One region of the Pseudoalteromonas sp. DL2-H2.2 genome, then DNA from elsewhere that is predicted to be linked to it. Evidence: riboswitches for the same ligand, from Rfam matches in the RefSeq annotation. Region 1 holds a riboswitch; the other holds the start of a gene.

Region 1 (15,272 bases):
CGGTGGCAGCGTCGGCATTGGTAAAGCCATTGCCGAACGTCTGCTCACTCAGGGGTATCAGGTTTTCAACCTGGACATTCAAAACGCACCGCACGGTGAATATCGTCACTGTGACGTCAGCGACGTCGATGCCGTGCGCCGCACCATCACAGAGATACTTGCCACCACCGGACGTATTGATGCATTGGTGTCCAATGCCGGAAAGCACCTCAGCGCCACCATAGAGGACACCGATGAAAGCACTCTGGATCAACTTTTTGCCTTAAACGTCAAAGGCGCATACAGCGCCATTCAGGCGGTACTGCCAGCGATGAAAACACAGTGCAATGGCAGTATTGTCTTGATCTCATCCGATCAAGCACTGGTTGGTAAACCCAACTCCTTTGCCTACAACCTGACTAAAGCCGCGCTGGCTTCAATGGCTAAAACCACCGCTCTGGATTATGCCAGTTATAATATTCGCGCCAATGCCGTGTGCCCGGGCACCATTGAAACGCCTTTGTTTCATCAGGCCATTGATCGTTACTGCGAAAAAAGCGGTGCCGATAAACAAGCAATCGTCGCAGAAGAAGCGGCGCTTCAGCCACTGGGCCGACTTGGTCAGGCAGATGAAGTGGCAGCCCTGGTGGCCTTTTTACTCAGTGACGATGCCAGCTTTATTACCGGCAGTTTGCAAACCATAGACGGCGGATATACGGCACGATGAGCAAGATAATTGACCCGCATCTTCACTTTTTTTCACTCCAGCAGGGTCAATATCACTGGCTGAAACACACCCCGCCTGCCTGGCAGAACCTCGACCTGATCCGCCAGGATCACCTGCCCGAGGCACTCTCTGACTTGCGTGACTTTACCCTAGAGGGCTGTGTGCATATTGAGGCGGGCTTTGACAATGATCAGCCTCGTCGCGAGCTCGACTGGCTGGCAGAGATATTGCCTGCCCCGCGTTACAAAGCGGTAGGCTATGCCCAAATTGATGCGCCAAATGCGCAGTTCCGCGCTCAGCTGGACGCGCTGCGTCATCCCAGCTTGATTGCTGTTCGTGATATCACGGAAGGCCACGATGCCGTTCGTCTGCAAAGCCCTCAGGTGGCCGATAACCTGGCTTACCTCAGCGAGTGTGGACTGCATTTTGAAGCCCAGTTTGAGCTGTCTCAGCACACCGTCGTGCAGCACCTGTGTGATATCGCACGCCAGCTGCCGCAGTTACGCATTATGCTCAATCACAGCGGTCTGGTTGGCCAGCACGATAACTGGCAAGACAATGCAGCCAGACTGTCAGCACTGCCACACTGTGCTATCAAATTCTCCGGACATGAATTGCTGGACCACCCACTGCCTTTGCAAGCGCAGCTGCATAGCCTGCTGAACCTGTTTGGACGGGAGCGGGTGATGTTTGCCTCCAATCACCCGGTGTGTCTTATTCAGCACAGCTATGAAGCGATTTGGCACAAGTATCTTAATTTGTGTGAGGATGATGCGCCATTGTGGCATCAGCTCAGTTATGCCAATGCCAAAAGCTGGTATGGGTTTAGTTAGCGGATCTGCACTAAATCGTATGCCGCCAGGCTAGGTACTATGCTTTGCAGCCGGGTTTCGGTTTTATCCAGCGCATTCAGGCACTCACAGTATTCATCGGCTTTTTCTTCAAGTTGATAAGCTTTCTTTTTCAGTGACTTATCAATTTCACGTGAGATGATCTCCATACGCTGGCCCATGTCGCTGAAACGATCTTCTATATTGCCCTCACGTGCTTTAAATGCGTCCCCCACCGACACCAAAATTGCGCCCAGAGAGCCATGCACTGCAGAGTGGATCCGCTCACTGATCTCCTTGGTAAAAAAGTCATCGATTTTTGACAGTGACTGAGGGGCGATAAAATAGAAGTCTTCGCCGCGCTTGAACTTGTCCATCAAGGCCCGCTCAACGTATTGTAACTGAGTTTTCAGTACCTCAGGATCGTTGTCTGACATCCCCTCAACCACCTGCTCTATGGCACTCAGGCCCAGATTTACGCCGTCGGTTGCCAGGTTCACCAGCTCAGGTACGGTATCACGGATCCCCAATGCATACTCATTGAGCAACTGGGTGTCCTGATCGCTCAGCTGGATCCACTTACCTTTGATCAGCAGTTGGTTATCATTGTTAATTTGAACCCGGGTCTGGTTCTTATCGACAATCCGGATCACCGAGTCTGTGATGATCAGGCCATGGCCCAGCTCAACATCACATTTTCCGGCGGCCTGCAGCGGGATTGCCATCAGCCACAATACGGGTAGTAAAAGGAATTGTATTATGCGTACACGGAACACGTGCTACCTCCACCTTAAGACAATGTGAGCGTAGCAAATTTAGCAAGGCCAACCCACCGGTTTGCGGCGGGACTGGCCAATTTTTGCGCCTAACAGCAGTAAACGCGGTCAGTCTCAACGTCTGCGTTATTCACAGAAGGTATAACGCGCCAGTCTGACATAGGCCTGGGCGCTTTTGTTAAACACATTGCTGACCTTGCCATCACCAAAAGACAGTAGCCAGGCATTCGCTGGTGTCCCTTCTACCGTAGTGCTGGACCAGTAGTTTTTTTCCAGTGTGGCTAGAAACACGGTCTCATTGATTGATGGCTTGACACAGCTGTGTTCAACGATGCTGGCCAGCTCTTTAACATTAGGCAAATGCCAGTCACTGTAACCGGCAAACTCCTGGGCATTAGCGGTTTGCAGGGCCTGTTGCCAGCTCAGCTCTTGCGCGACATTATCGCAGCTACCATTGTCACTGTTATACACCTGACCAAACGTGCAGCGCTGCCACATCAGGTTAGTTTGCTTATCACAGACAGTGCCATCTTCATTCACCACAAACTGCTCTGTCGGCGTTGTATCCGGCACCAGCGTTTGCGACGCACAAATTTGCGAGGCATGACTTAGCGTGCTGATACTCGCAGCACTCAACGCGACAAATAGGGTCAATCTGTTCATTGGTCATCCTCCCCGTAACGACGGACTAACCGCACATAGGCCGTCTGCGACTTATTGCGTGTGACATCATTGCCCGTTTTTATATCTATCACCAGCGCTCTGACCAGGTTAGCGTCTTTGCCATCGGTTCCATCCACACTGGTTTGCGTGGTCCAGTAATATTGATGCCCCAGCAAGGCCTCAGCCGGAACATTGGGGAAATAGTTAGGGTCGAGTAAATAATCACCACTGCTGCTATGATCCAGCAGGTTAGCCAGCTCCATATAGGTCGGTAAGCGCCAGTTATTACCACCGCAAAAACTGGCCGCATTGACGGTATCAATTAATGCTTGTACACCACAATAGTTGTCCTGCGGGCAGGTCGTGTTAGGCGCACCGGGGCTCACATTCGCACCATCGGTGAGATACCAGGTGTAATGGTTTTGTGCATTGCGTGTGCTGGTGTTCGGCAAAGTGCCCGCGGTTACTTCTTTGACTTCCCAGATCAAGCCAGTCACGTTATCCAGTACGCAGCTGAAGTCCGTTGAATCTGACGTCAGCGGCTCAAACTCCTCACTGAACTTGGTAAAGTCAAAGGCCTGATTGCCCTGACCACTTTTAGGTAAAAACTGTACAACCGCATCCCGTCCCAGCTCGGCATCCTGTCCGGGAAAGTCGCTATTGCCACAACTGATTTCAGAGGTGTTGTTATAGCACTTAGTGGTGCCGGTATCATTCAGTTTGCCAAGTGGTTTGGGCAAGATTTCGACATTCACCGTGTCTGAACCATTGCGCTGTGCGCTGTCAGTCACAGTGACTTTAAAGTCTATCGAGGTGGCCTGGTTACCACTTTTTAGCGGTGCCATAAAAGAGGTTTTACAGGCCCGTTCATCCGCCAGCGTCACGGCACTGCCGTTACTCACCTGCTCCCATAAACAGCCAAACTGACCATCAACGGTAACGCTTTGCGTGGCGTCAAGCGTCACAGAGTCCAGTTCCTGAACCTGCTGATCACTGCCGGCATTGGCCAGCACCAGTTGATCATTGGCAACTAACGCGAGCTGTTTTGTTGACGTTGCGCTGGCACCTTCATCATCCGTGACCGTCAGCTGCCACGTCACGGTATCCGCCTCAGCCAGTAAGGGATGAACAAAGCTCAGGGTAACCTGATCGGTGCGCTCAGCGCTCACCGTGGCAGGCCCTTCGAGCTTTTCCCACTGGTAAGCAACGATGCTGCCATTTTCATCGTTATCCGCAGACTCTGCCGCAGATAGGGTGATGGTATCGGCATATTTTGCTGCCCCTTCCTCAGGGGAAGTTTGCGAAATTTTGGCGCTGGGCAGCAGGTTGACAGAAATCACATTCACCACCAGCGTATCGCTGGCAGACGAACCATCTGGCGCAGTATAGCTGACCTTCAGTTCAATCTTACTGTCACCCTTTACATCCGGCGCCGCGACCACCAGTTCCTCGCCTTCTTGTGGAAAACCTTCAAGCTCAGGTCCCGAGACCATTTGCCAGCTAAACACGCCACCGGATGGCGAGCCCAATGGTTTGAGCGTAAATTCGGTCTTTTCATTGACACTAATGTCCGGGCCGGCATTAACACTAACACTGATATTCGGGCTTTCATCACCGTCAGAGCCCCCCCCGCAAGCACTTAAAACACTCGCAAGGCCCAGAGCCAGTACTGATTTCTTCAGCATGGTAACTCCCAAAAAGTTACTTATCCGTTGTACAGTCACACAGAGACCGCCAACAAACTAGTTGTGACTATGCCAGGGGATTGAGCACAGCAGGCAAGAATATACCTTGCCCGGCGTGCGAGTAGTGGATGGTGAATAGCCTAGAGGTAACTGTCCTGATGGATCCGAACAAATAGCTTTGTGCCTATTTTGCTGTAATCTACCTTATACTCACGTCCATCGAGCGCCTGGATAAACAGCAGCCTCTTTACTTCACCAAACACATCCACGCTGGCCACGTGAACTACCTCTAAGTAACGCTCTTTTGCCTCGCGACGATTTTTTGGCAGTTCTTCTTTGAACGGTACCAATCCCGTAGGAGTCACCTTAATTTTTGGGTGATTCTCTCCATTCACGATCACTAAATCGAGCTTTTTCTCTTTGTGGATAAGGGTATTTCGACCACTTTTAATAAAAGCTTTATCAAAGCTCATGTATTTATCCTGTTACTTCATTGCTGAGGTAGCCAACTCGCTATGCAAGTTTTTGACCACCTCTTCGGGTGTTAACTTCCAACGATTCATGACAGTGGCAAATTGCCAGATATCCCTGTCCAGTACATTGGCAGGCAACATAAGGTCGTAGCCTGTCAGCGTTTTAAAGTTCTGCATCCGATTTGCGAACATCGCCATTAATCCAGAATAAGGCTGGCCATTCGGTGAGATGTAGCTCGCCTCTTCAATCAACCATTCTGATGGGCAATTGCCATTACTGCAATGTATTTTAACAGCTTGTAAAAAAATATTCCGCTGTTCTATCAGTAATTTTCCAGCCAGTCTTGGGGTCAGACGGGATAAAAATACATCAATATCCTTTAGTTTAATACCTACGACATTTAACTCAAGCGTTTCAACTCCTTGAGTGACACTTGGCACCCCACTGGAGTGAAAATTATCGTGCTCAAGTAAGAATTCTCCAAACTTGTGATTGTAGACCAGCCGCTGCGGACTCATTTCAATACTATAATAAGGTTGCTGGCTTTTCAGAAAGCCCAGCATAATCGCAACAATCGCGGCACTCGCCAGAGCAGTTTCAAGTAACGAAATGGGCGTCGCCCGTAAGGTGACAAACACCATGATAACAATGAGCGCTATTGCACCAACCAGCATAAACTCAATGCTGTGGCGATTGGCTGACGCACGCAGCCTGACCGGTTCAACCATAACTATAAAACCACAAATAAAAACCGTACATAATGATCCCCCAGAACACCATTTTACGTATTTTCTGACATCTTTCGCATGGCTTAGACTTTTTCATAATGCCTTAATTTTTGGGTACAAATTTCCACATAAAGGCTCCCTTTTGGGTCGCTTTTCGTTTAATGCACAAATATACAGGACGTTCGACGATTTGCTCTATTTGGAATTTTTGTACACTAAAGCCCCGCAGTCAACGAGAATCAATTATGCGCGCCAGTCAATCGGGTAAAGCCCTCTTTCCTTTTATAATTTTAGTGCTTATTGCTCTATGCGGCTATCTCTATTTGCCTGCCAGCAAGGGTAACAGCAAACCGTTCTCCGGCGCGCCGACTCAGGTCGCGGCGGTCACCATAGAAGAGCAAAGCCGGGCTATCACCATCAATGCAATAGGCTCTGCCCGTGCCAATCATGCCCTGAATATCACCAGTGCGCAAAGTGACTATATCAGCGCCTTGTACTTTGACGATGGAGACAGAGTCAAACGTGGCGACAAACTCGCCCAGCTGCAGGATCTGAAAGAGCAGCTGGCCGTACGAGAGCTAGAGGTCAACCTGAAAGAACAACAGCGTCAGCTTAAACGCCTGACAGAGCTGGCCAGAACCCAGTCGGCTGCGCGCTCTCAGCTGGACAGCCAGCATGCCATTGTTGATGCGCTGGAGATCCAATTACAAACGGCACGCACTAAGCTGGCCGAAATGGCCATTTATGCCCCGTTTGATGGCGTACTGGGCCAACGGATGGTGTCTGTCGGCAGCTTCGTCAACAATAACAGTATACTGGCCACGCTGGATGATATCAGCATCATCAAGGTGGACTTTCAGGTGCCTGAAAAATACCTGGCACAGCTGCAACTCGATATGCGTGCCTCCGTCTCCAGCGATGCATACCCGGGTGAAGCCTTTGAAGGTATCATTACCCATATCGACCCGCGTATTGATGACGCGACCCGCAGCATTCGCGTCACGGCCAGTTTTGACAACCCGCAAGATTTGCTCAGGCCCGGTATGCTGCTCCATGTGTCGCTCTTTTTGGGTGAGCTGAATGCGCTGATGGTGCCGGAGAAAAGCCTGATCCCCAGACAGGACAAGCACTTCATCTACACCATTAACGAGGGTAAGGCAAAGCAACAACAAGTGAGCGTGCTGTCTCGCTTCCAGGGCTGGGTTGCCATCGATGGTCTGTCTGCGGGTCAGCAAGTGATCACCGAAGGCACCACCAAAATTCGTAACGGCAGTGCCGTTGTGGTTAAGGGGTAGCGCGTGCGGATCACAGATACAGCCGTAAAACGGCCCGTTTTTGCTATTGTTATCAACCTGCTGCTGCTGACCTTTGGCCTGGTGGCCTTCACCATGTTGCCGCTGCGCGAATACCCCGATATCGAAACCCCTATCGTCAGTGTCAGTACCGATTATACCGGCGCCTCTGCCGAGGTGGTTGAAACCAAGATCACACAAGTGCTGGAAAATCGCATTTCCGGGATCGAAGGGATCAAGAGTATTACCTCATCCAGCCGCAATGGGCGCTCTAATATCACCATAGAGTTCAACATTGACCGCAATATTGATGCTGCCGCCAACGATGTGCGAGAGCGCGTATCCAGGGCACTGGACCGGCTGCCCGAGCAGGTTCGCCCGCCTGAAGTGTCGAAGTCAAACAGCGACGAAAGCCCCATCGCCTGGTTCGTGCTCAACAGTGAAACTATGGATACCCTGCAATTGTCCGACTATGCCCAGCGCTTTATCGTCGACAGACTGGCGGTGGTGGATGGCGTGTCAAACGTGCGCATCGGTGGCGAGCGTAAATACGCCATGAAGATCTGGCTGGACCGCCGTGCTATGGCCGCCCGGGACATTACTGCCAGCGACATTGAGCGTGTGCTGCGCAACGAAAACGTCGAGCTGCCGGCCGGTGAAATTGAATCGCTGGATCGCGACTTTGCCGTGCGCATTGCACGCAGTTATAAAACCCAGCAAGACTTTAATAACCTGGTGATCAAACGTGGTGCTCAGGGCTATCTGGTTCGACTGGGTGAGGTGGCCGATGTACGCCTGGAAGCGGCCGATGTCGAAAGTACCTTCCGCGGTAATGGCAAAAACATGATAGGCCTGGGCATTGTCAAACAAGCCAAGGCCAACACTCTGGATGTGGTCGACAACGCCCGCAAAGAGCTGGAAAAAATCAAGCGCAACCTGCCTGAAGGCACCACCATTCAGGACAGCTATGACTCATCGGTGTTTATTCGCGAGTCAATCGTAGAAGTATATCGCACCCTGGGCATTGCCATGGGTCTGGTGGTACTGGTGATTTTCATCTTCCTTGGCAACATTCGCGCCACCCTGATCCCGGCGATCACCGTGCCGATTGCACTGATCGCCACCTTTACCTTTTTATTTGCCATGGGGTATTCCATTAACCTGCTGACTCTGCTGGCACTGGTGCTTGCCATCGGCCTGGTGGTGGATGATGCCATTGTGATGCTGGAAAACATCCATCGCCGCATCGAGCTAGGGGAGCCGCGACTGCTGGCCGCCTATCGGGGCGCGCGCGAGGTTGGCTTTGCCATTGTCGCCACCACCTTAGTGCTGGTCGCAGTTTTTGTGCCTCTGGTATTTATGGAAGGTCGTATTGGTGCCTTGTTTACCGAGTTCGCACTGGCCGTCAGTGCCGCCGTTATCTTCTCCAGTGTCACGGCGCTGACTCTGTCACCGGCCTTGTGCTCCAAAGTGCTCAAAGCCAGTAATAAAGAAAGCAAATTCTCGCAGTGGATGGACCGCCAATTTGGCCGCCTCGAAGCTGGCTATCGTAATGTCATCAGCGATAACATCAATCGCCGTTATAGCCTGACGCTGACTCTGGCACTGGCCGGCTTCGCCAGCTTTGCACTGTTCCAGCAGATCCCCTCAGAGCTGACGCCCAAAGAAGACCGGGGCACCTTCTTTATTATGATGAATGGTCCGGAGGGTGCCAGCTACGAGAACAACGCCGCAAATATGGCCGAGATAGAGCAACGCCTGCTGCCCTATGTGGAAAATGAAGAACTGAGCCGGGTGCTGGTACGCGTACCGGGCTGGGGTGGTCGTGGCGGCGTCGCCATCGTCGGCATGCCAGACTGGGATGAACGCAAACGCTCAACCTGGGAAGTCATGGGTGAGCTCAGTGGTAAAATGCGTGAAGTAACCGACGTGCGCGCCTTTGCCATCATGCGCCGCGGGATCGGCGGAGGTGGCCAGTCTCGCCCCATCGAATTCGTGCTACAGGGCAATGATTACGACGAACTGGTCGACTGGCGGGATCGCATTCTCACCCGTGCTCGCACCAATCAGGGACTGGTCAGGCTCGATCATGATTACAAAGAAACCTTCCCGCAATTTTTGATCAGCATAGATAAACTCAAGGCCGCCGATCTTGGTGTTTCGGTCAGTGATATTGGCCGCACCTTAGAAACCATGCTGGGTCAGCGCCGGGTCACCACCTTTATTGATCGCGGCGAAGAGTATGATGTGATCCTCAAAGGCACCAAGGCCGATTTCAGCGCACCAAACGATATCGCCGACATTTATGTCACCTCGCGCAGCGATCAACTGGTGCCGCTGGATAGCCTGATCACCATTCGCGAAGAAGCCACCGCATCGCGGTTAAATCGCTACAACCGGATGCGGGCAATCACCATCACAGCCAACCTGGCGCCCGGCTATACGCTGGAGCAGGCGCTGGATTTCCTTAACCAGGTTGCAGCAGAGGAAAATGACATAGACGGTGCTGTCGACTATAAGGGCGAATCTCAGCTGTTTTACGAAGGCGCATCGGCCATGACCTATGTGTTTATTCTGGCCCTGACCGTGACGTTTTTGGTGCTGGCAGCCCAGTTTGAGAGTTTCGTACACCCGCTGGTGATTATGCTGACCGTACCGCTTGGGCTGGTTGGCGCCATGTTTGGCCTGTATGCCACCGACAGCTCGCTGAATATTTACAGCCAGATCGGGATTGTTATGCTGATTGGCCTCAGTGCCAAAAATGGTATTCTGATCGTTGAATTTGCTAACCAGCTCAGAGACAAGGGTGTGGCCTTTGAGCAGGCGATTATCGATGCGGCGGTACAGCGACTCAGGCCCATTATCATGACCTCACTGACCACGGTAATGAGTGCCATTCCACTGGTACTGGCCTCGGGTCCGGGCTCAGAGAGTCGCATGGTGATCGGGGTCGTGGTATTTGCCGGGGTGAGTGTTGCGACCATTTTGACGCTGTTTGTGATCCCCTGTGCCTACAGCATGCTCGCAAGACGCACGCAATCACCACAGGCCACCAGCGATAAATTGCTTGAGCAGCACGATGCCCACCCGCAAACACAACAGGAACGGGAGATTTAATAATGGATCAGCAAATTGCCACCTTTGGTGGCGGCTGTTTTTGGTGTATTGATGCCGCCTTTCGCAGTGTCCGGGGCGTCACGCACGTGGCCTCTGGTTATGCCGGCGGCCATACCGACAACCCAACTTATGAACAGATCTGTACCGGTCAAAGCGGTCATGCCGAAGTGGTTCAGCTGACCTTTGACCCTCAGCAGGTCGACTTTTCTGTACTGCTGGAGATGTTTTTTGCGCTGCATGATCCTACCCAGCTGAATCGTCAGGGCAATGACATTGGCACGCAATACCGCAGCGTCGTGTTTTATCATTCAGAACAACAACAGACGTTAACTCAGCAGTACATAGATACGTTAGCGCCCACACTGAGTGCGCCTGTTGTCACCGAAGTATCGGCTCATACGCACTTTTACCCTGCGGAGCAGTATCATCAGGACTATTATACCAATAACCCCAACCAGGGTTACTGTAGCGTAATGATAGCACCCAAGTTAGCTGCATTCGCTCAGAAGTTTGCCGACTATCTTGCGTAAGCTAAGCACGGAAGATCAAAAAAGGAGGCATCGCCTCCTTTTTTATTCCCCTTCTATAATTATACCAATTTCACTTAATACTTGGTCAATTTGAAGGATTAAATAGGACGCTAACGGCGTTAAAAATTTCTCATTTAGAACAACTAAATAGCAAAATTTTTGCCTTGTTATCGATCCTATTTTCTCGCCTCAAAATAGAACACTTAATTAAGCAAATTGGTATTAGAAGGTAATGCGGGTGCCCACATAGATCTGTCTGCCCGGCGGCTCATAAGGCAGCAAAGTGCCGTCAGCCGTTTTACTGGCAACTGAGTTGAAATACGCTTTATCAGTCAGGTTTTCTACTCTCATTGTCAGTGCAACCGGTTCAAGCAATTGGTAATTGGCACTCAGATTAAATACCGTGTATGACGGCAGGTCGGTATCAAAGTAGCTGATAGACGGACGCTTATCACGGTATTGCATCGCCAGTCTCACATCCAGCTTGTCCCACTGCTTAGACAGGACATAGTTAAACGCTTTGCCAGGACGACGTGGTAAATCTTCACGCTTTTCCTGATCTCTGGCATCCAGCAAGGTCAGGTTAGCGGCATGTTCCAGGCCCAGGGCTGAGAATTGTGCACTAAGCTCAATGCCTTTCATCTGCGCACGACCCACGTTGGCGGGAATATACTTACTGGTTTGCGCGTCAAACTCATTGCTGATCAGGTTGTCGATACGATTGTCAAAAATGGCTACATCATAGCGCACCTGTGCGGTATCCACCGTCACCCCCACTTCGTTGTAAGTGCCCTCTTCCGGTTTGATTTCGCTGTTTGGTAAGTACCAGGGGCTGTCTTTAACAAACGCATTTGTCAGGCTGGGCGCACGAAATGCGGTGCCATGGTTAACCCGAAAGGTGACTATGTCTGAGGCTCTGAACCCTAAGTCTGTGGTATAGGTATTGGCACGGCCATGATGCTCGTAATCATCGCTTCGCACCACTGCATTGAGCAACCAACGCGTATTGTCATAAAATGCCGCAGCAAACACGGCCGTGTTGTCACGTTCCGCAATGGAGAACTGCGCACTCGATGACGACAAGTCTTCATTTAAGCGGCTCACACCGCCCATCAGTTGTAATGACGGCATGAGTTTATAGCGGGCGCGATACTCGATTTCATCCCGCTTAGTGCTATAAATATCTTCTGGCGGCGGCGTGCCACCGACTGGCAACACCGACAAAAACTGGGTATTTTCTTCTTGTGCCAGGCTGACAGACACCTCCTGGCTCAATAGATCCGATTGTTTCTGCCAGGCCAGCTTAGTGGTGTAATTATCAAATTTGTACGCATCATTGCCAAAGGCTGAGTCATAGTCTGCCTCACCTTCACTGCGCTGTGCATGCAGTGCAAGCTGACCATACTGCACCAGGTCATAGCCCAGTTTCACACCCATATTGGTGTTGTCGTAGGCATCACGATCATGCTCTTTGCCGCGTGGCTGGGCAGGATCTTTGGCAGTCACATCATAGCCATCTGTTGTTTCATAACCAAAGTGATAGTTGACGGTCAGCTTATCCGCTTCAAACTGACCAGCCAGCTGTGCACCACCATAGTTGCGACTGCCCGAGGTCAGTGCCAGCTGGTGGCCTTTTTGCTCACGGGTAATAATGTTGATCACCCCGGCCACCGCATCAGAGCCGTAAATGGCGGCACGCGCGCCCTTAAGCACTTCAATACGCTCAATGCTGTTGACTGGAATATTGGTGAACGAGACATCGCCCGAGTTGGCATCGCTGATCCGCACACCATCAACCAACACCAGGGTATATTTAGTCGCAGCCCCGCGCACAAACACACTGGCTTTCTGGCCATAGCCCCCGCTGCGCACCACGTCAATGCCGGCCAGGTTATTCAACAAGGTTGGCACGTCACGCACATTAGCTCGCTCTATTTCAGCTCGCTTAACCACCGCAACTGAAGTCAATGTATCGACACTAGCTTGCTCAAACTTGTTCGCCGTGATGGTAATATGTTCAATGTCTTGCGCAGACAGCACAGAGAAAGGTAACACAGCCAGCATTGCCGTGGTTAAAGCAGATTTTTTAAACATGAGATCCCCTGATCCACGCCCACCGCGTGAATTACAACTATTGAGTAGGCTTCAGGGCCGGTTTCCGGACTTACTAATTCCAACCAGACAGTTGCGATAAGCTCACCGTTGCGGGGGCAGCGCCGGACTAATGCCAGTTCCTGAGGCATGCACCAGCTTCCCGATTATTCAGATCTTACAGAGACTCCGGGCTCCCGATCTGACACCCTGAAAAGTTGGCGCTATTGTCGGGGATCTGAGGACAAAAAGCAATGGACGTCTAGCATGCTAAAGCCTATTGTTGACGCTCAGCATGCCAGATAAAAGAAGGGGTTAACCTCGCACAGTTTAATCGCGGAAGTTTTTGAACTGGAAAGGCTGGCCAAGCTCAGCGCCGCGGATCAACTGCATGGTTTCCTGCAGATCATCACGCTTCTTACCGGTCACACGCACCGTCTCGCCCTGAATAGACGCTTGCACCTTGATCTTGGAATCTTTAATAGCTTTAACGACTTTCTTCGCCATATCTTTGTCGATCCCTTGCTTCAGCATCACCTTACGTGACACATACTTACCTGATTTTTCAACATCTTTAAGCTCAAAGCTGGCAACGTCCAGACCACGCTTTGCGGCTTTGCCCACCAGCATGTCGAATAATTGCATCACTTGCTGCTCAGACTCACTCTTGAGCACAATCACCTCGTCTTTGAGCTCAAATGAGGCTTCTACGCCACGAAAGTCAAAACGTGTGCTCAGTTCACGATCGGCGTTATCAACGGTGTTTCTCGCCTCTGTCATATCAATTTCAGACACAATGTCAAAAGAAGGCATATCTAGCTCCTGGATAATGTTTTTTCGGATTATAGCAATCCAAAGGCTGCGGCGCGACACCCCCGGTTGCGAACGTTTTCGGTTCAGGATCAGAATGCCTGTGCTTCATCCTATTTTCAGATTTCAATGATATACTGGCGTTTTCAACCCTAATGATTTGGAAGTATTTGTGGCACGCCGACTTTATCAATGTCTGTTATTACTGTCTCTGGCCGTTTGTACCTTTTTGTTTGCTAAAGAGATCCAGACCAATCAAATTGTTAGGTTTGAACACGCCGACAAGGTCGCGCACTTTGGGGTGTTTTTCGTGCTGGCGTTTTTCTCTCATCATGCATTTAGGTTCAAGATCTGGTTTCATTTGGTATTACTGACGCTTTATGGTGCCGGCATAGAGTGGATGCAAGACTCCCTGCCTTATCGCCAGGCATCGTGGGGAGATTTTATTGCCGATCTCGCTGGTGCCGTCAGCTACTTTTTAGCCTATTGGGCTTATTGCAAAAAAACAGGTAAAGCTGATGCCTGAGCTGTTTATTGTTGGTAAAGGGGCAGTAGGCCTGTTACTTGCTCAGCGACTGGCAAACACACACCAGGTCACATTGATCACCCGAACGCCCACTGATGCGGTGTTTTTTCAAACCGCTCAGTGTCGCCAGCAACTGCCTGTAAAGTGTCTGACCTGGGAAGCGCTGGCACAACAACAAATAACCATTTCTCAGTGTATTGTTCCGGTTAAGTCTTATCAGCTTGCAGAGGCCTTTATCACGCTCAGGCCTCACTTGAGTGAGGATGCCAATGTCATTCTGAGCCATAACGGGATGCAAACCCTGACTCCCATCACCGATGCGCTATCTGAACATCAGGGACTGTTTTTCCTGTCCACCAGTATGGGAGGATGGAAACCCAACAGTACGACGGTTGAATTTACCGGTCCGGGTCAAAGCATGTTTGGTCCTTGTAACCTGATTGCACAACAGCGCGCGCAGGTACTGTTTAATCAACTTATTGACCCCGCACTGCCAAATGCGCATTTAGCGTACGACATTGCACTGTTGCGCTGGCAAAAGCTCTGCGTCAACCTGGCCATCAATCCGCTCAGTGCCCTCACCGGACTCAAAAATGGCCGCTTGCGGGCACCTTGCTACGCCACCCAAGTGTTGTCAGTGCTAAATGAAGCATGCAATGTCGCAAACCACGTTGGGGTGCCCCTTAAGCTCAGTGAGGAACTCGCGCGCGCCCACCAGGTGATGACCCTGACTGCCGAGAACTTTTCATCTATGGCTCAGGATGTCGCAAACCACCGACGCACCGAAATCAACGCCATGTGTGGGTATATTGTTGAGCTGGCACAGCAGCTGGGCGTACCTGCGCCTCACAATACCTTACTGCTTAATCAAGTTCAGTCACTTCACCCAACCAATAAGTAGTACCTCTTTCTATTTTGGTACGTAATTCATATTGTTTTTTCTGCTGTAAGCCACCTGAGCGGCCCACAAATACCTCTGACACATAAATTTCAAATTTTTCGATAATGATTTTTATTTAGATTAGCTGCAGTTTTGACAATAAT
Region 2 (15,272 bases), 320 kb from region 1:
CGGAAATATGTAAGGACTATATACCACGGTGCTCGTTTGCGGTTGCGGACAGGTTGGCCCGACTTTGTGTATGTTGTGCCAGCTCTTTGAATCCAATACAACTTAGAGAATAGTGCCGTGGTAAGTAAAGATTTTTCAATTTCTTTCCGTTAATGTAATGCAAGTGCGTATGATCAACATAAAAAAAGGTCTGGACTTACCCATAGAGGGCGCACCACAGCAAGTTATTCATGATGGTTCTGCTGTCAAACGAGTAGCTGTGTTGGGTGAAGAGTTTATTGGTATGCGTCCAACCATGCGAGTCCGTGTGGATGACCAAGTCAAGAAAGGCCAAGTTCTTTTTGAAGACAAAAAGAATCCTGGCGTCAAGTTTACTGCGCCAGCCTCTGGTGTAGTTAAAGAAATTAACCGTGGAGCCAAGCGTGTTCTTCAGTCCGTTGTGATTGAAGTACAGGGCGATGAGCAAATCACTTTTGACAAGTTCCCGGCTGCTGAACTCGGCAACCTGGATCGCGAAAAAGTGAAAGAAGTGCTGATCGAATCGGGTCAATGGCCAGCGTTGCGTGCACGTCCTTTCAGTCGTGTAGCAGTACCTAGCGCGTCGCCAAGCTCGATCTTTGTTACCGCAATTGACACTAACCCTCTAGCTGCGGATCCTGCTGTTGTGATCGCCGATAACGTGGAAGCGTTTGAAGCTGGTCTGGCTGTGGTTTCGCGTCTGACTGACGGCAAAGTGTTTGTTTGTAAGCAAGCTGGCAGCAAGGTGCCGAGCTCTTCGCTTTCTCAGGTAGAAGTACATGAGTTTGCGGGTGTTCACCCTGCTGGTCTGGTTGGTACACACATCCACAATCTCGATGCTGTTGGCGCTAACAAGCAAGTATGGCACCTGGGATACCAGGACGTCATTGCTTTCGGTAAGCTATTCCTAAGCGGTGAAGTTTACTCAGATCGTGTTGTTGCTTTGGCCGGTCCGAGTGTAAAGAACCCGCGTCTTGTTAAAACTCAAGTTGGTGCGTCGTTAACCGATTTAGTTGCAGGTGAACTTGAAGATGGTGAAAACCGGGTCATTTCTGGCTCTGTGTTAGCTGGTAAAACAGCCGCCGGTCCTCATGCTTACCTGGGTCGTTACCATGTACAGGTTTGCGTGCTGTCTGAAGGTCGCGAGAAAGAGCTGTTTGGCTGGATCGCACCGGGTAGCACTAAGTTCTCTGTAACCCGTACTTTCATCTCTCACTTTGCGCCAAGTCGTCTGTTCAAGATGACTACCTCTACGGGTGGCTCAAAGCGTGCGATGGTGCCAATTGGTAACTATGAGCGTGTAATGCCGCTTGATATCCTGCCAACTCTGTTGTTGCGTGACCTGATCTCTGGTGATCTGGACAGCGCGATTTCATTGGGTGCGCTAGAGCTGGATGAAGAAGATCTGGCGTTGTGTACCTTCGTTTGTCCGGGCAAATACGACTATGGATCAATCTTACGTGATTGCCTGACTACAATCGAGAAGGAAGGTTAAAATGGCCTTAAAGAAATTTTTAGAAGACATTGAACCTCACTTTGAACCTGGTGGTAAACACGAGAAGTGGTATGCCCTGTACGAAGCAGTTGCAACTGTTTTCTACACGCCAGGTTATGTCAACAAAGGCGGCACTCACGTACGTGATAATATCGACCTGAAACGTATCATGATCTTAGTTTGGATGGCGACATTCCCAGCTATGTTCTTTGGTATGTTCAACATTGGTCACCAGGCAGCTATCGCGCTGGGCAATGGTTTTGAAATTGCAAACACTTGGCAGGCGGCACTTTTCCAGCTGTTTGGTGGTGAGCTTACAGCCGACTCTGGCTGGGGCGCGAAGATGTTCTACGGGGCCTGTTTCTTCCTGCCTATTTATGCGACTGTATTTATCGTTGGTGGTTTCTGGGAAGTGTTGTTTGCTTCAGTGCGTAAGCACGAAGTAAATGAAGGTTTCTTCGTAACATCGGTACTGTTTGCCCTGATCCTGCCTGCAACGATCCCGCTGTGGCAAGTTGCACTAGGTATCACCTTCGGTGTGGTAGTGGCAAAAGAAGTATTCGGTGGTACAGGCCGTAACTTCCTGAACCCGGCACTGGCTGGTCGTGCATTCCTGTTCTTCGCATACCCAGGTGACATCTCAGGTGACACAGTGTGGACAGCGGTAGACTCTTTCTCAGGTGCAACTTACCTGGGTCAGGCTGCAACAGGCGCGCTTGATTATGACAACATGGTACTGTGGTGGAACGCATTCTACGGCTTTATTCAAGGTTCAGTAGGTGAAACCTCTACACTGGCTATCATGATTGGTGGTTTGTTCCTGATTTATGTTCGTATCGCATCGTGGCGCATCGTCCTGGGTACTTTCCTGGGTATGGTTGTGATGTCTATGCTACTAAACATGATCGGCTCAGACACTAACACAGTATTTGCTATGCCTTGGCACTGGCACTTAGTACTGGGTGGTTTTGCATTCGGTATGTTCTTCATGGCAACCGACCCGGTATCTGCGTCTTTCACAGACAAAGGTAAGTGGGCCTATGGTGCATTGATTGGTGTAATGGTTGTGCTTATCCGTGTTGTTAACCCGGCATACCCAGAAGGTATGATGTTGGCAATTCTATTCGCAAACCTGTTCGCACCACTTTTCGACCACATGGTTGTGCAGTCAAATGTGAAGAGGAGATTAGCACGTGTCTAGTAACAATGAATCTATCGGCAAAACGCTAGGCGTTGTTGTTGGCCTATGTTTAGTGTGTGCGGTTGTCGTATCTTTTGCGGCAGTACAGCTTCGCCCACTGCAGCAGGCAAACAAAATCGAAGACGTGCAGCGCAACATTTTGGCGGCTGCTGGCGTTGAGAACGTTGAAAACGTGTCAGAAACCTACAATCAAGTGATCGATGCACGCGTTGTAGACATGAACACCGGTGAGTTTGTAGACACAGATCCTAACTCATTCGATTTCACTATGACTAAGTTCGATGCAGAGCGCAGTGTGGCGCTTCCTAAAGAGGAAGACATTGCAGGCGTTCAGCGTATGACGACTGAGTCTCCGGTTTACCTTGCGAAGAACAGCAACGGTAAATATGAGTCTGTGATCCTGCCAATTCAGGGTTACGGTCTTTGGGGTATCATGTACGGCTTCGTAGCATTGGATTTGGATGGTGAAACCATTCAGGCAATCAAATTCTACCAGCACACTGAAACTGCGGGTCTGGGTGGTGAAATTCAAAACCCAAGATGGACTGCAACCTGGGAAGGCAAAAAGCTACCAATCGACGTAGTGAAAGGCACAGCAGGTAACGACGTGCATAAAGTAGATGGTCTGTCTGGTGCAACGTTAACGTCTAACGGTGTTGAAAATACATTTACGTTCTGGACAGGCGACGATGCGTTTGGTCCATTCCTTGCGAAAGTACGTGAAGGGGCATTGAACTAATGGCAAACTCAAAAGAAATGAAGCAAGTCCTGTTTGGACCTGTCTTCGCAAATAACCCAATTGCACTGCAAGTACTGGGTATCTGTTCTGCGCTGGCAGTAACATCGAGCCTGAAAAACGCACTGATCATGTCAATTGCATTGACTGTGGTAACTGCGTTCTCAAGCTTGTTCATCTCTATGATCCGTAACCACATTCCGTCAAGTGTGCGGATCATCGTTCAGATGACCATCATCGCGTCTCTGGTTATCGTTGTTGACCAGGTACTTCAGGCATTTGTGTATGCCACGGCAAAAGAACTGACGGTATTCGTTGGTCTGATCATTACCAACTGTATCGTAATGGGTCGTGCAGAAGCCTACGCAATGAAGTCGCCACCTCTGATGTCATTCCTGGATGGTATCGGTAACGGTCTTGGTTACTCGGTTGTCCTGATCGCGATTGGCTTTGTACGTGAGCTGTTCGGTGCTGGTGCACTGTTCGGTGTTGAAATACTGCCACTGATCTCTAACGGCGGTTGGTACCAGCCTATGGGTCTGTTGGTTATGCCATTTAGCTCGTTCTTCCTGGTAGGTGTATTCATCTGGGCACTACGTACCTGGAAGAAAGACCAAGTAGAAGCTAAGGCATAAGGGGAGAGAGATGGAACATTATCTTAGTTTATTTGTAAAAGCGGTTTTCGTTGAAAACTTAGCGCTATCTTTCTTCCTGGGGATGTGTACTTTCCTGGCGGTATCTAAGAAAGTAACTACCTCATTCGGTCTGGGTGTTGCGGTAATCTTCGTACTGGGCGTTGCTGTACCAGTCAACAACGTGGTTTATCACGCTATCCTGGCACCGGGCGCACTTGAGTGGTTAGGTTTCCCAGAAGCTGACTTAAGCTTCCTGAAGTTCCTGACATTTATCGGTGTAATCGCGGCACTTGTACAGATCCTTGAAATGACTCTGGACAAGTTCTTCCCGGCACTTTACAACGCTCTGGGTATCTTCCTGCCTCTGATCACAGTTAACTGTGCAATCTTTGGTGCGGTATCCTTCATGGTTGAGCGTAACCTGAACTTTGGTGAGTCAGTGATCTTTGGCTTAGGTTCTGGTGTGGGCTGGGCGCTTGCTATCGTATTGCTAGCAGGTCTTCGCGAGAAAATGAAGTATGCTGATATTCCTGATGGTTTACGTGGTCTTGGTATTACCTTTATCACTGTAGGTCTGATGGGCTTTGGCTTCCTGTCATTCTCTGGTATTTCACTTTAAGGTAGCGAGGAAACTATACGATGGAAACTATTGTATTAGGTGTAAGTATGTTCATCGCTATCGTTGTGGTGTTGGTACTTATCATCATTGCAGCGAAATCTAAGCTGGTACCTAGCGGTGACATCATGATCGGCATTAATGGCGATCCTGAAAAAGCAATTAAATCTGCACCAGGCGGTAAGCTGTTAGGCTCACTGGCTGATGCTGGCATCTTCATTTCATCTGCCTGTGGTGGTGGTGGTTCATGCGGTCAGTGTCGCGTCCACGTTCACTCTGGTGGTGGTGACATTTTGCCAACTGAACTTGATCACATCACTAAAGGTGAAGCCCGCGAAGGCTGTCGTCTGGCGTGTCAGGTTGCTGTTAAAACAGACATGGAGATTGAAGTTGAAGATTCAATCTTCGGTGTGAAGAAGTGGGAATGTACTGTTATCTCTAACGATAACAAAGCAACCTTCATCAAAGAGCTTAAACTGGCTATTCCTGACGGTGAGGTTGTACCTTTCCGCGCGGGTGGTTATATCCAGATTGAAGCGCCTGTACACCATGTTAAATACGCAGACTTTGATATTCCTGATGAGTATCGTCCGGACTGGGAGCGTTTTGGCTTCTTCAAGCTGGAGTCTAAAGTAGACGAAGAAACGATCCGTGCATACTCAATGGCGAACTACCCAGAAGAGTACGGCATTATCATGCTGAACGTACGTATCGCAACTCCGCCGCCTAATAACCTGAGCCTGCCTTGTGGTAAGATGTCATCGTACATCTGGTCACTGAAAGAAGGCGACAAAGTCACGATTTCTGGCCCATTCGGTGAATTCTTCGCGAAAGACACTGATGCAGAAATGGTCTTCGTTGGTGGTGGTGCAGGTATGGCGCCAATGCGTTCACACATTTTCGACCAGCTTAAGCGTCTTAACTCTGAACGTAAGATGTCTTTCTGGTACGGTGCACGTTCTAAGCGTGAAATGTTCTACGTGGAAGATTTCGACGGCCTGCAGGCTGAAAATGATAACTTCCAGTGGCATGTTGCACTTTCTGATCCTCAGCCTGAGGATAACTGGGAAGGCTACACAGGCTTCATTCACAACGTACTTTATGAAAACTATCTGAAAGATCATGAAGCACCAGAAGACTGTGAATTCTACATGTGTGGACCACCGATGATGAACGCGGCGGTTATCAACATGCTGAAAGACCTGGGTGTTGAAGATGAAAACATCCTGCTTGATGACTTCGGTGGTTAAGCTGAAATACATATGATCTTAAAGTGGTTTTTAAGATAAAATAGAAGCCCCTTAGCAGTTTTGCTGAGGGGCTTTTTTTATGGGTAATACTCCGCACCAGGCGGGGGTTACTGTCAAATGATACCAATTTGCTTAATTAAGTGTTCTATTTTGAGGCGAGAAAATATGTTCGATAACAAGGCAAAAATTTTGCTATTTAGTTGTTCTAAATGAGAAATTTTTAACACAGTTAGCGTCATATTTGCTCCGTCAAATTGAACAGGTATTAAGTGAAATTGGTATAAATTACAAGGGATGACACTGATGCTAAGACAGAGCCAGTTTTGTTTAGTTTTTTTATTGAGCATGCTGCTTGTGGCATGTGGCCAGGCAAACAAATCAGCTGAACCTATTGTGCTACAGGGTAGTACGATGGGCACAACCTACAACATCAAAGCGTTTGCAGAGAACACCACACTGACAGAAGCGCAGTTACATACGGACGTAGAAGCGGCACTGAAAGCGGTGAACCAGTCTATGTCGACCTATATACCGGATTCTGAAATCAATCAGTTTAACCGACTGGCCGCTAACCAGGTCATGCCTGTCAGTGAGGACTTCAGAAAGGTGGTGGCAGAGTCCATTCGTCTGGGTCAGTCTACAGAAACTCTGGATGTCACCATGGGGCCGCTTATTGATTTATGGGGATTTGGCCCGGACAAACGCCCGACCAAACGGCCTTCTGACCAACAGCTGGCGCAAATGCGTGAGGAAATTGGACTGGATAAGCTTATTTTAACCGATGCGGGCCTGGCAAAAACTCTGGACCACCTGGAGCTGTCTTTTTCAGCAACCGCGAAGGGCTACGGTATAGATAAAGTGGCCGAACTCATCGAGTCTCACGGTATCACTAATTATATGGTGGAAATTGGTGGCGAACTGAGACTGTCGGGTACTAAGCCGGGTGATGAGCCCTGGCGCATCGCTATTGAGAAGCCGGATGCACCGGTTGGGCAAAGACAAATTCACAAAGTGATTGAGCCGGGTAAGAACAGTGTGGCGACGTCAGGCGATTATCGTATCTTTTATGAAATGGATGGTGAGACCTTTACTCATCTGATCGATCCGGGTACGGGTAAACCTGTCAAACACGATCTGGTGTCTGTGACGGTATTGCACCCTTCTGCGATGACGGCCGATGGACTCGCGACAGCGCTAACCGTAATGGGGACGGAACGCGCCAGAGCGTACGCCGAGCTACACGATTTAGCGGTCTACTTGATCAGCAAAAGTGATGACGGTCTGAAGGTGTATGCCAGCAGCGCATTCAAGCCTTATTTATAAGCGGATCTGTGTCGCGAACGTTTCAACTTAAGCGCGTTTAGTTATATAATGAGCACAATTCACCGTCACACATCCACACCTGTGGATGACTATGCAAAAGGGGCCTGAGATGTCACTATTTTTACTTACCTTCGGATTGCTGTTGTTGATCGCCGTTGCGATGGCGGTAGGCGTTATAGTACAGAAGAAATCAATGGCCAGTAGTTGTGGTGGACTGGGCTCCATGGGCATCGACAAGATCTGTGATTGTGACGACCCGTGCGACAAACGCAAGAAGCGTCTTAAGAAAGAGCAAATGTGGAAAGAGAATCAGATTCTTTAATCCGCAGCTTCCACCAAAAACGCAAGCCCAGGCTTGCGTTTTTGCGTTTCTGGCCCCGAATAAATGAGCCCTAATCCAATGCAACAAACCTTGTACTTTATTCGCCATGGTGAGCCACTTGAAACCGGTCGTTTGCTTGGGCGCACAGATATGCCGGCAAGCGTATCGGGTAATGAACAGGTCTTTGCCCGCCTTCAGGTGTGTGATCCGATAGCTCAGGTGATTAGCTCTCCGCTGCAGCGGTGTCAGACAGTGGCGCGCGCGTTTTGTGAATCAGCCGGCTTGCCACTCCAGGTTGACCCCAGACTCAGTGAAATGGATTTTGGCGACTGGGACGGACAAAGCTATGAGGCGCTCTGGCAGTCAACACAGTCGCCCGGAATTGGGGATTTCTGGCAGAGCCCGTGGCAGCATACGCCACCAAACGGTGAACAAATGTCAGCATTTCACTTACGCTTAAGTGACTGGTGGCAGGAGTTCACAACAACGCCCTCATCCCAGAGCACCGCCATTGTTACCCATGCGGGGGTAATTAAACAGTTGCTGGCGATCTGGTTAGGCTTGCCTGAGGGCTTTGATACGCATTTATCTCGTCTGGAGATAGGCTATGCCAAAGTGATTAAAGTAACTATCTTCTTTGATGACACCGGTCTTGCCTGGCCGAAAGTTGTGTTTTAGACGTCTGGACTTCATAATAGGCGCTAAATCTAGAATCGTATTGTATTGGCAGTCATTGGGAATGAGGTGCAAACCCTCAGCTGTCCCCGCAACTGTAACGGACTTTTATACCAATTTGCTTAATTAAGTGTTCTATTTTGAGGCGAGAAAATAGGGTCGATAACACCGCTCACGCGTCCTGCTATCGCTGAGGCACCTATGTCCATATAGGCGAGGCAAAAATTTTGCTATTTAGTTGTTCTAAATGAAAAATTTTTAACGCCGTTAGCGTCATATTTGCTCCGTCAAATTGAACAGGTACTAAGTGAAATTGGTATTAGTCTGAAGCCAGATACCAAGGCCAATACCTACACTTAAGCGGGCGCACTTAAGTCAGTACAGAAGGCCAGTCGTAGCAATACGAGTGGCCAGCTCTGCTGCCGTCCGTATTTGAGGCGGTATGACTTCACCACAAATATCCGTACATAACCTGAGCCTGAACCTCGGCAATAAGCCTGTGCTAAGCGGATTAAATTTTGCTATTGCGCGCGGTCAGTTTATTGGCCTGATTGGGCCAAACGGGGCGGGAAAATCCAGCTTATTACGCTGCCTGTATCGTTACTGGGAGCAGACTGAGGGCGAAATTCTCTATGCGGGTAAACCTGTGTCTGACTACCTCCGCCGGGCTTATGCGCGTCAGGTTGCGGTTGTTTTACAGGAGATCCCCAGTCAGTTTAACCTGGCGCTGTTTGAGGTGGTGGCGATGGGGGTCACACCACATAAAACCCTCTTTAGCACAGTCAATGCCGACGATAAGCTGCGTATTTTAGAAGCCATTGAGCGTGTGGGCCTGAGCCACAAGGCACAGCAGCAGTTTGACTCCCTGTCCGGAGGCGAAAAACAACGAGCGATGATAGCCCGGGCCATGGTTCAGCAACCTGAGTTGTTAATAATGGACGAGCCAACCAGTCATCTCGATGTGAAATACCAGATCCAGATCATGGAGCTGGCTAAAGCCATGGGGGTGACTGTGATTGCCTCTTTTCACGACCTAAACCTGGCGGCGGCGCTCAGCGACGAGTTGCTGGTGCTGGCACAAGGAACCCTGGTGGCTCAGGGCACACCTCTGGAAATCATAACCCCCGACTTACTCAGCGACATTTTTGGGGTGTGTGCCGAAGTAGAAACAGTACCCGGACTCCACAGCAGCGCAGCGGGAGTGCCCCACATTCGTTATCATTATGGGTATCAGTTATGAAGGCATTACTGATACCTGGCCTCATTTTGGCCTGCATGTTCAGCCTGCTCAGTGCGCTGTCTGTCGGGGCCGTTTCTCTGAGCTGGGGTGAAGTCTGGCTGGCATTGAGTAGTTATGACAGCAGCATACTGAGCCAAAAAATTGTGGTTGAGCTGCGATTACCCCGCACTTTACTGGCCTTTTTCGCCGGCGCCGGGCTGGCTATTGCCGGGCTCATTCTGCAAACCGTGACCCGAAACCCGCTGGCCGATCCTTACTTATTTGGCATCTCCTCTGGCGCCTCATTTGGTGTGGTGTTGCTGGTCGCGCTGTTTGGTGTGCAAAGTGCGCTGGCATTGTCCGGTGCCGCGTTTGCGGGCAGTGCTGTGGCAATGGGTCTGTTGCTGCTGATTGCCTTTCACAAAGGCACCGCCCTGGTTGAAAACATGTTGTTGTCGGGTGTCGCTTTGACCTTTTTATTCTCTGCCTTTACCAGTTTGCTGTTGTACTGGAGCGATCCGCAAGCCATCAGCGCGATTATATTCTGGAGCCTGGGTAGTTTCAGCCGCGCAGACTGGCAATGGTTGTGGCTGCCTGCATTGGTTGTTTCAGCCGGTTGTGTTTTGATGCTGTTAATGCGCCGCAGCCTGAATGCTCTGCTGGTTGGAGATGAGAGCGCGGTCACACTGGGGGTGAATGTCCACCGGCTCAGGCTGGGCATGTTAATTTTGGCATCGATGTTAACGGCCGTGATTGTCGCGGCCTGCGGTGGCGTCGGCTTTGTGGGCCTGATGATCCCCCATATCGTGCGCTTTTTTATCTCTCAGGTTCGCACTGTGGGTATGTTAGCGACGGCCTTATCAGGTGGACTCATGATGCTGTGGGTCGATGTACTTGCCCGTACCCTGATAGACAATCAGGAGCTGCCGATTGGGGTGATCACCTCAGCGATTGGCAGCGTGTTTTTCTTATCGCTGTTAATCGCCAAAAAGCGTGCCGCCAGCATCTGATCTAACCGGAAACTTTATGATCCCACAACTCAACCGCCAGCATGACACGCATATTCAGCACACCATAGATATGAAGACTAAGCCTCAGGGCGCTTTGGGCAAGCTTGAAACGCTGGCACATCAGCTGGTCACGATTTTAAGTCAGGGCATGGAGCGCAGTCAGCTTGAAAGCGAAAAACCAGATATTGTGCGTCCTCAGATGCTGATTTTTGCCGGCGATCATGGCATTGCAGGCGAAGGCGTTTCCATTGCACCCAGTGAAGTGACCGCCCAGATGGTGGCTAACTTTGCCACTGGTGGCGCGGCCATTAATGTTTTATGCGCTCAGCTTGGCTGGCAACTGAGCGTGATTGATTGTGGTATTTTGACGCCACCGGCGCCTGAGCTGAATGTGGTGTCGCAGCGTCTTGGTAATATCACCCGACCTTTGCACCTTGAACCCGCACTGAGTGAAGCGCAGTTGGAGCAAGGCCTGGCATTAGGTCAAGAAGCGGTAAAGCCTGCACTGGCATCAGGCACTAACTTATTTGCATTGGGCGAAATGGGGATCGGCAACACCACCGCGGCGGCGGCCATTTTTTCTGCCCTGAGCGGGCTGACAAGTGCTGAAACGGTCGGGCGAGGCACCGGCGTCAGCAACGAGGTAGTAGAGAAAAAGCAACAACTTATCGAGCAGGCTTTGCGATTACATCGTGAGGCATTGCATGACCCACGTGAAGTATTGCGCCGTTTAGGCGGGTTTGAGATCTGTCAGATGGTCGGTGCCATGCTGGAGATTGCCCGTGTTCAGAAGGTCATTCTGGTGGACGGCTTTATTGCGACAGCCGCAGCCATGCTGGCTTATCGGATTGACCCTGCGTGTAAAGATTATATGGTTTTCGCCCATTGCTCGGGTGAGCTTGGGCATCAGGCGATGCTGAACTGGCTCAATGTTGAGCCACTGCTGAACCTGAACATGCGACTTGGTGAGGGCACGGGTGCTGCACTGGCCTTACCCTTGTGTCAGAGCGCGCTGGCGTTTTACTATCAGATGGCCAGTTTCGAGGCCGCAGTCGTCACTCAGGTGGTTGAACCCTCATGAATGCGCTAAGACAATTTAAACTGGCGGTGATTTTTCTGACCCGTATTCCCGTTAAAGTGACGGGCGAGGTCAGCGAGCAGGATATTAATCAGGCCAGTGGCTATTTTGCCTGGGTGGGCGTGTTATTGGGTGCTCTGCTGGCCCTTATCTACTTATTGCTGAGCAGCTTCTTGCCCGAAGGCATGGCGGTATTGCTCACGCTAGGCGGCGGACTGCTGATCACCGGCGCATTCCATGAAGATGGCTTTGCCGATGTCTGGGACGGCTTTGGAGGCGGCTGGAGCGTGGCCGACAAGCTGACCATTATGAAAGACAGCCGTCTTGGCACTTATGGTGCTGCCGCATTGATCATCTTGCTGCTTAGCAAATATCAGGCTTTGCTGGCACTGAGCGAGCGCGCCCTGTATGTCTGCGGTGCGCTCATTCTAGCCCATGGCCTGAGCCGGACCATGGCGACCAGCCTGATCGGTAAACTGGACTATGTGCAGGCGGATGCGCAGAGTAAAGTGAAGCCGGTTGCCCAGTCTCTTGCCCATGAAAGTAAGCAGTTACTCTACGTTTGTGGACTGAGCTTGCTGATAGTGAGCTGGGTAGCCGGGCTGTTTACGTTATGGCAAAGCATCGTGCTGCTTGGTGTACTTTGGCTATGCCGCACGATTTGTATTTACTGGTTTAAGCGTCAGCTTGGTGGCTATACCGGAGACTGCCTGGGCGCGGCGCAGCAACTGGGTGAGGTCGCTGTGTATCTATTTTGCCTGGGTGTCTGGTTATGACAGGACGGGTGGAATTGCTCCTCGGCGGGGCTCGCTCAGGAAAAAGCAGGTTAGGTGAGCAAAGAGCCAAGCGCTGGCTGAGTGACGGCGAAGTTACCCGGCTAATTTATGTTGCCACGGCACGCCCCGGGGATGAGGAAATGGCCGCGCGGATCGCCCATCATCAGGCAACGCGCACCAGGCACTGGCAGCTAGTCGAGGAGCCCTGGGCATTAGATCAGGTTTTGAGCACGCTTGGCCCCAATGATGGCGTATTGATTGACTGCCTGACGTTATGGCTGACCACAGCGCTGTGCGACTACAGCAACTTGGCATTTCAAAGCAAGCGCGCGGCGCTGCTGAGTGCCCTGAAATCCAGCCATGCACAGATTATTCTGATCAGCAATGAAGTGGGCCACGGCATCGTGCCGCTTGGCGAGTTAAGTCGCCGTTTTGTTGATGAAGCAGGCTGGTTACATCAGGACATTGCCGCACTGGCGGATAAAGTCGATTTTGTGATGGCGGGTCTGCCGTTGACACTTAAAGGAGGGGAGCTATGAATACGTTAATGGTGCAGGGCACCACCTCTGATGCGGGTAAAAGCACACTGGTAGCTGGCTTGTGCCGGGCATTACAGCGCCGTGGCGTTAAGGTCGTTCCGTTTAAACCACAAAATATGGCACTTAACAGTGCGGTCACACCAGATGGTGGCGAGATTGGCCGGGCTCAGGCGCTACATGCCATGGCCGCTAAAGTACCGCTCAGTACCGACCTCAACCCCATCTTACTTAAGCCGAATTCAGATACCGGTGCCCAGGTCATCGTACATGGCCGAGCGCTGAGCAACATGGAAGCGGCGGGCTATCATGACTACAAAAAAGTTGCGATGCAGGCGGTACTGACCTCACACCAAAGGCTCAGCGAACAGTATGTACTGTGTGTGGTAGAAGGGGCCGGGAGCCCGGCGGAAATTAATCTGCGAGAGAACGACATTGCTAATATGGGATTTGCCTGTGAGGTAGACTGCCCGGTGATCATCATTGCGGACATCGACAAGGGTGGCGTGTTTGCTCATCTGGTTGGTACCCTGGCGCTGCTGAGCGAATATGAGCAATCCCTGGTTAAGGGGTTTGTGATCAACCGCTTTCGCGGCGATATTGCCTTACTACAAAGCGGCCTCGACTGGCTGGAGCAGCATACCGGTAAACCTGTATTGGGCGTGCTGCCTTACCTGCATGATCTGGCGCTGGATGCCGAAGATGCCGTGACTATGGCCAATCGCATCGACAGTCCTGAGGTCAAAGTAGCGGTACTGCTACTGCCACATATTAGTAATCACACCGACTTTGATACCCTGCGATTAGACCCCAAAGTGGACTTGCGTTATGTGCGCCACACCGAAACCATAGGCGCAGCCGACTTGGTGATCATTCCCGGCAGTAAAAATGTCCTTAATGACCTGGCCTTTTTACGCGCAGAAGGCTGGGACCTTGAGCTGCAACGCCATGTGCGTTACGGCGGCAAGGTGCTTGGGATCTGTGGCGGATTTCAAATGTTGGGCAATAGCATTTGCGATCCGGAGCAGGTTGAATCGACGCTGGGCGCTATTAAAGGCCTGGGACTGGCGGAATTTGATACCAAACTGACGCGTAATAAAACCCTGACTCAGGTGCAGGCAAACTGCCTTTTAAACGCACAGCAAACGCCATTGAATGGCTATGAGATCCACTGCGGGATCAGTCAGGGCCCGGCACTGGCGCAGCCATTTTTACAGTTTTTTGCACATCCATCAGGGTGGCAAGTTGATGGGTTTATCAGTGAGGACAACCAGCTGGCAGGCACCTACTTGCACGGACTGTTTGACAGTCCCGAGGGGCTAACCTGTGTACTGCACTGGGCAAGTGAAGGTCGCTACAGTGGTGGCGGATTCAATCTGGCTGAGCATCGGGAGCAGCAACTTGATCGGCTGGCAGATATGTGCGAAACCCATTTAGACATAGATAAAATTCTGGCAATCAGTGAGCAGAGGACAACATGAGCGAACACAATCAGGATAAACACAAGGCAAGGCAACAAAAAGTGAAAGAGCAGGTCGATGCCAAAATCGAACAGGCACAGGAAGAAAAAGGCATTTTGCAGGTGATCACCGGCAATGGCAAAGGTAAGTCCACTTCAGGGTTTGGCACCGTGGCCCGCTGCGTGGGGCATGGCATGAATGCAGCGGTTGTGCAGTTTATTAAAGGCATGTGGGAGTGCGGTGAGCGCAACTTGCTGGAACGTGCGGGGGTGCCGTTTGCCGTTATGAAGACAGGCTTTACCTGGGAGACACAAAACCGTGAAACGGATACCCAGGCGGCACAGGACACCTGGCAGCAGGCAAAGCTGTGGTTGCAAGACGAGAGTATCGACCTGGTGCTGCTGGATGAGCTCACTTATATGGTCAGCTATGACTATCTTGATTTGGATGAAGTGATTGAGGCGCTGGAAAACCGCCCTGCGATGCAGTCGGTGATCATCACCGGCCGTGGTGCACATCGTCGCCTGACTGAGCTGGCCGATACCGTCAGTGAGGTGCGCAATGTGAAACACGCGTTTGAAGCGGGGATCAAAGCACAAAAAGGATTCGACTTTTGATGAACAAGGTCCTTATCATCTGGCTGAGCATGGTATTCTTGTTGACTGCGATTTCAGCGAGCGCAGATGATAGCTCCGCGCCGCCTGCCAAACGGATTGTGGCTTTGGCACCACATATAGTCGAGAACTTATATGCCATTGGCGCAGGAGAGCGGATCGTCGGCACCGTGGAATACGCGGACTTTCCTGCTGAGGCCAATCAGATCCCACGTATTGGCGGTTATCATGGCATAGCTCTTGAGAAGCTGCTGGCTTTGTCGCCTGATCTGGTGATTGCCTGGCAGGGCGGTAATCAACAAGCCGAC

The links. A riboswitch is a leader RNA that binds a small molecule or an ion and turns the genes downstream of it on or off. The one in region 1 is predicted to bind cobalamin.
Region 2: it holds a riboswitch for cobalamin, as region 1 does, so the genes downstream of both, L1285_RS03630 (ABC transporter ATP-binding protein) here and L1285_RS05050 (TonB-dependent receptor domain-containing protein) in region 1, are expected to answer to the same signal.

Annotation. Positions count from the first base shown of each region.
Region 1 is NZ_JAKGBD010000002.1:519,181-534,452, forward strand. Features, by position in the region: gene L1285_RS05000 (SDR family NAD(P)-dependent oxidoreductase) at 1-706, shown strand, start outside; gene L1285_RS05005 (amidohydrolase family protein) at 703-1,539, shown strand; gene L1285_RS05010 (YggN family protein) at 1,536-2,261, opposite strand; gene L1285_RS05015 (Lcl C-terminal domain-containing protein) at 2,439-2,975, opposite strand; gene L1285_RS05020 (Lcl C-terminal domain-containing protein) at 2,972-4,660, opposite strand; gene L1285_RS05025 (hypothetical protein) at 4,801-5,133, opposite strand; gene L1285_RS05030 (DUF2982 domain-containing protein) at 5,146-5,862, opposite strand; gene L1285_RS05035 (efflux RND transporter periplasmic adaptor subunit) at 6,108-7,157, shown strand; gene L1285_RS05040 (efflux RND transporter permease subunit) at 7,161-10,271, shown strand; gene msrA (peptide-methionine (S)-S-oxide reductase MsrA) at 10,274-10,801, shown strand; gene L1285_RS05050 (TonB-dependent receptor domain-containing protein) at 11,024-12,895, opposite strand; cobalamin riboswitch at 12,934-13,115, opposite strand; gene L1285_RS05055 (YajQ family cyclic di-GMP-binding protein) at 13,223-13,705, opposite strand; gene L1285_RS05060 (VanZ family protein) at 13,875-14,228, shown strand; gene L1285_RS05065 (ketopantoate reductase family protein) at 14,221-15,129, shown strand.
Region 2 is NZ_JAKGBD010000002.1:202,782-218,053, reverse strand. Features, by position in the region: gene L1285_RS03675 (Na(+)-translocating NADH-quinone reductase subunit A) at 170-1,513, shown strand; gene L1285_RS03670 (NADH:ubiquinone reductase (Na(+)-transporting) subunit B) at 1,515-2,714, shown strand; gene L1285_RS03665 (Na(+)-translocating NADH-quinone reductase subunit C) at 2,707-3,453, shown strand; gene L1285_RS03660 (NADH:ubiquinone reductase (Na(+)-transporting) subunit D) at 3,453-4,085, shown strand; gene nqrE (NADH:ubiquinone reductase (Na(+)-transporting) subunit E) at 4,096-4,704, shown strand; gene nqrF (NADH:ubiquinone reductase (Na(+)-transporting) subunit F) at 4,725-5,951, shown strand; gene L1285_RS03645 (FAD:protein FMN transferase) at 6,297-7,274, shown strand; gene nqrM ((Na+)-NQR maturation NqrM) at 7,384-7,596, shown strand; gene L1285_RS03635 (histidine phosphatase family protein) at 7,660-8,274, shown strand; cobalamin riboswitch at 8,275-8,474, shown strand; gene L1285_RS03630 (ABC transporter ATP-binding protein) at 8,714-9,511, shown strand; gene L1285_RS03625 (FecCD family ABC transporter permease) at 9,508-10,500, shown strand; gene cobT (nicotinate-nucleotide--dimethylbenzimidazole phosphoribosyltransferase) at 10,517-11,581, shown strand; gene L1285_RS03615 (adenosylcobinamide-GDP ribazoletransferase) at 11,578-12,354, shown strand; gene cobU (bifunctional adenosylcobinamide kinase/adenosylcobinamide-phosphate guanylyltransferase) at 12,351-12,893, shown strand; gene L1285_RS03605 (cobyric acid synthase) at 12,890-14,371, shown strand; gene cobO (cob(I)yrinic acid a,c-diamide adenosyltransferase) at 14,368-14,967, shown strand; gene L1285_RS03595 (cobalamin-binding protein) at 14,967-15,272, shown strand, end outside.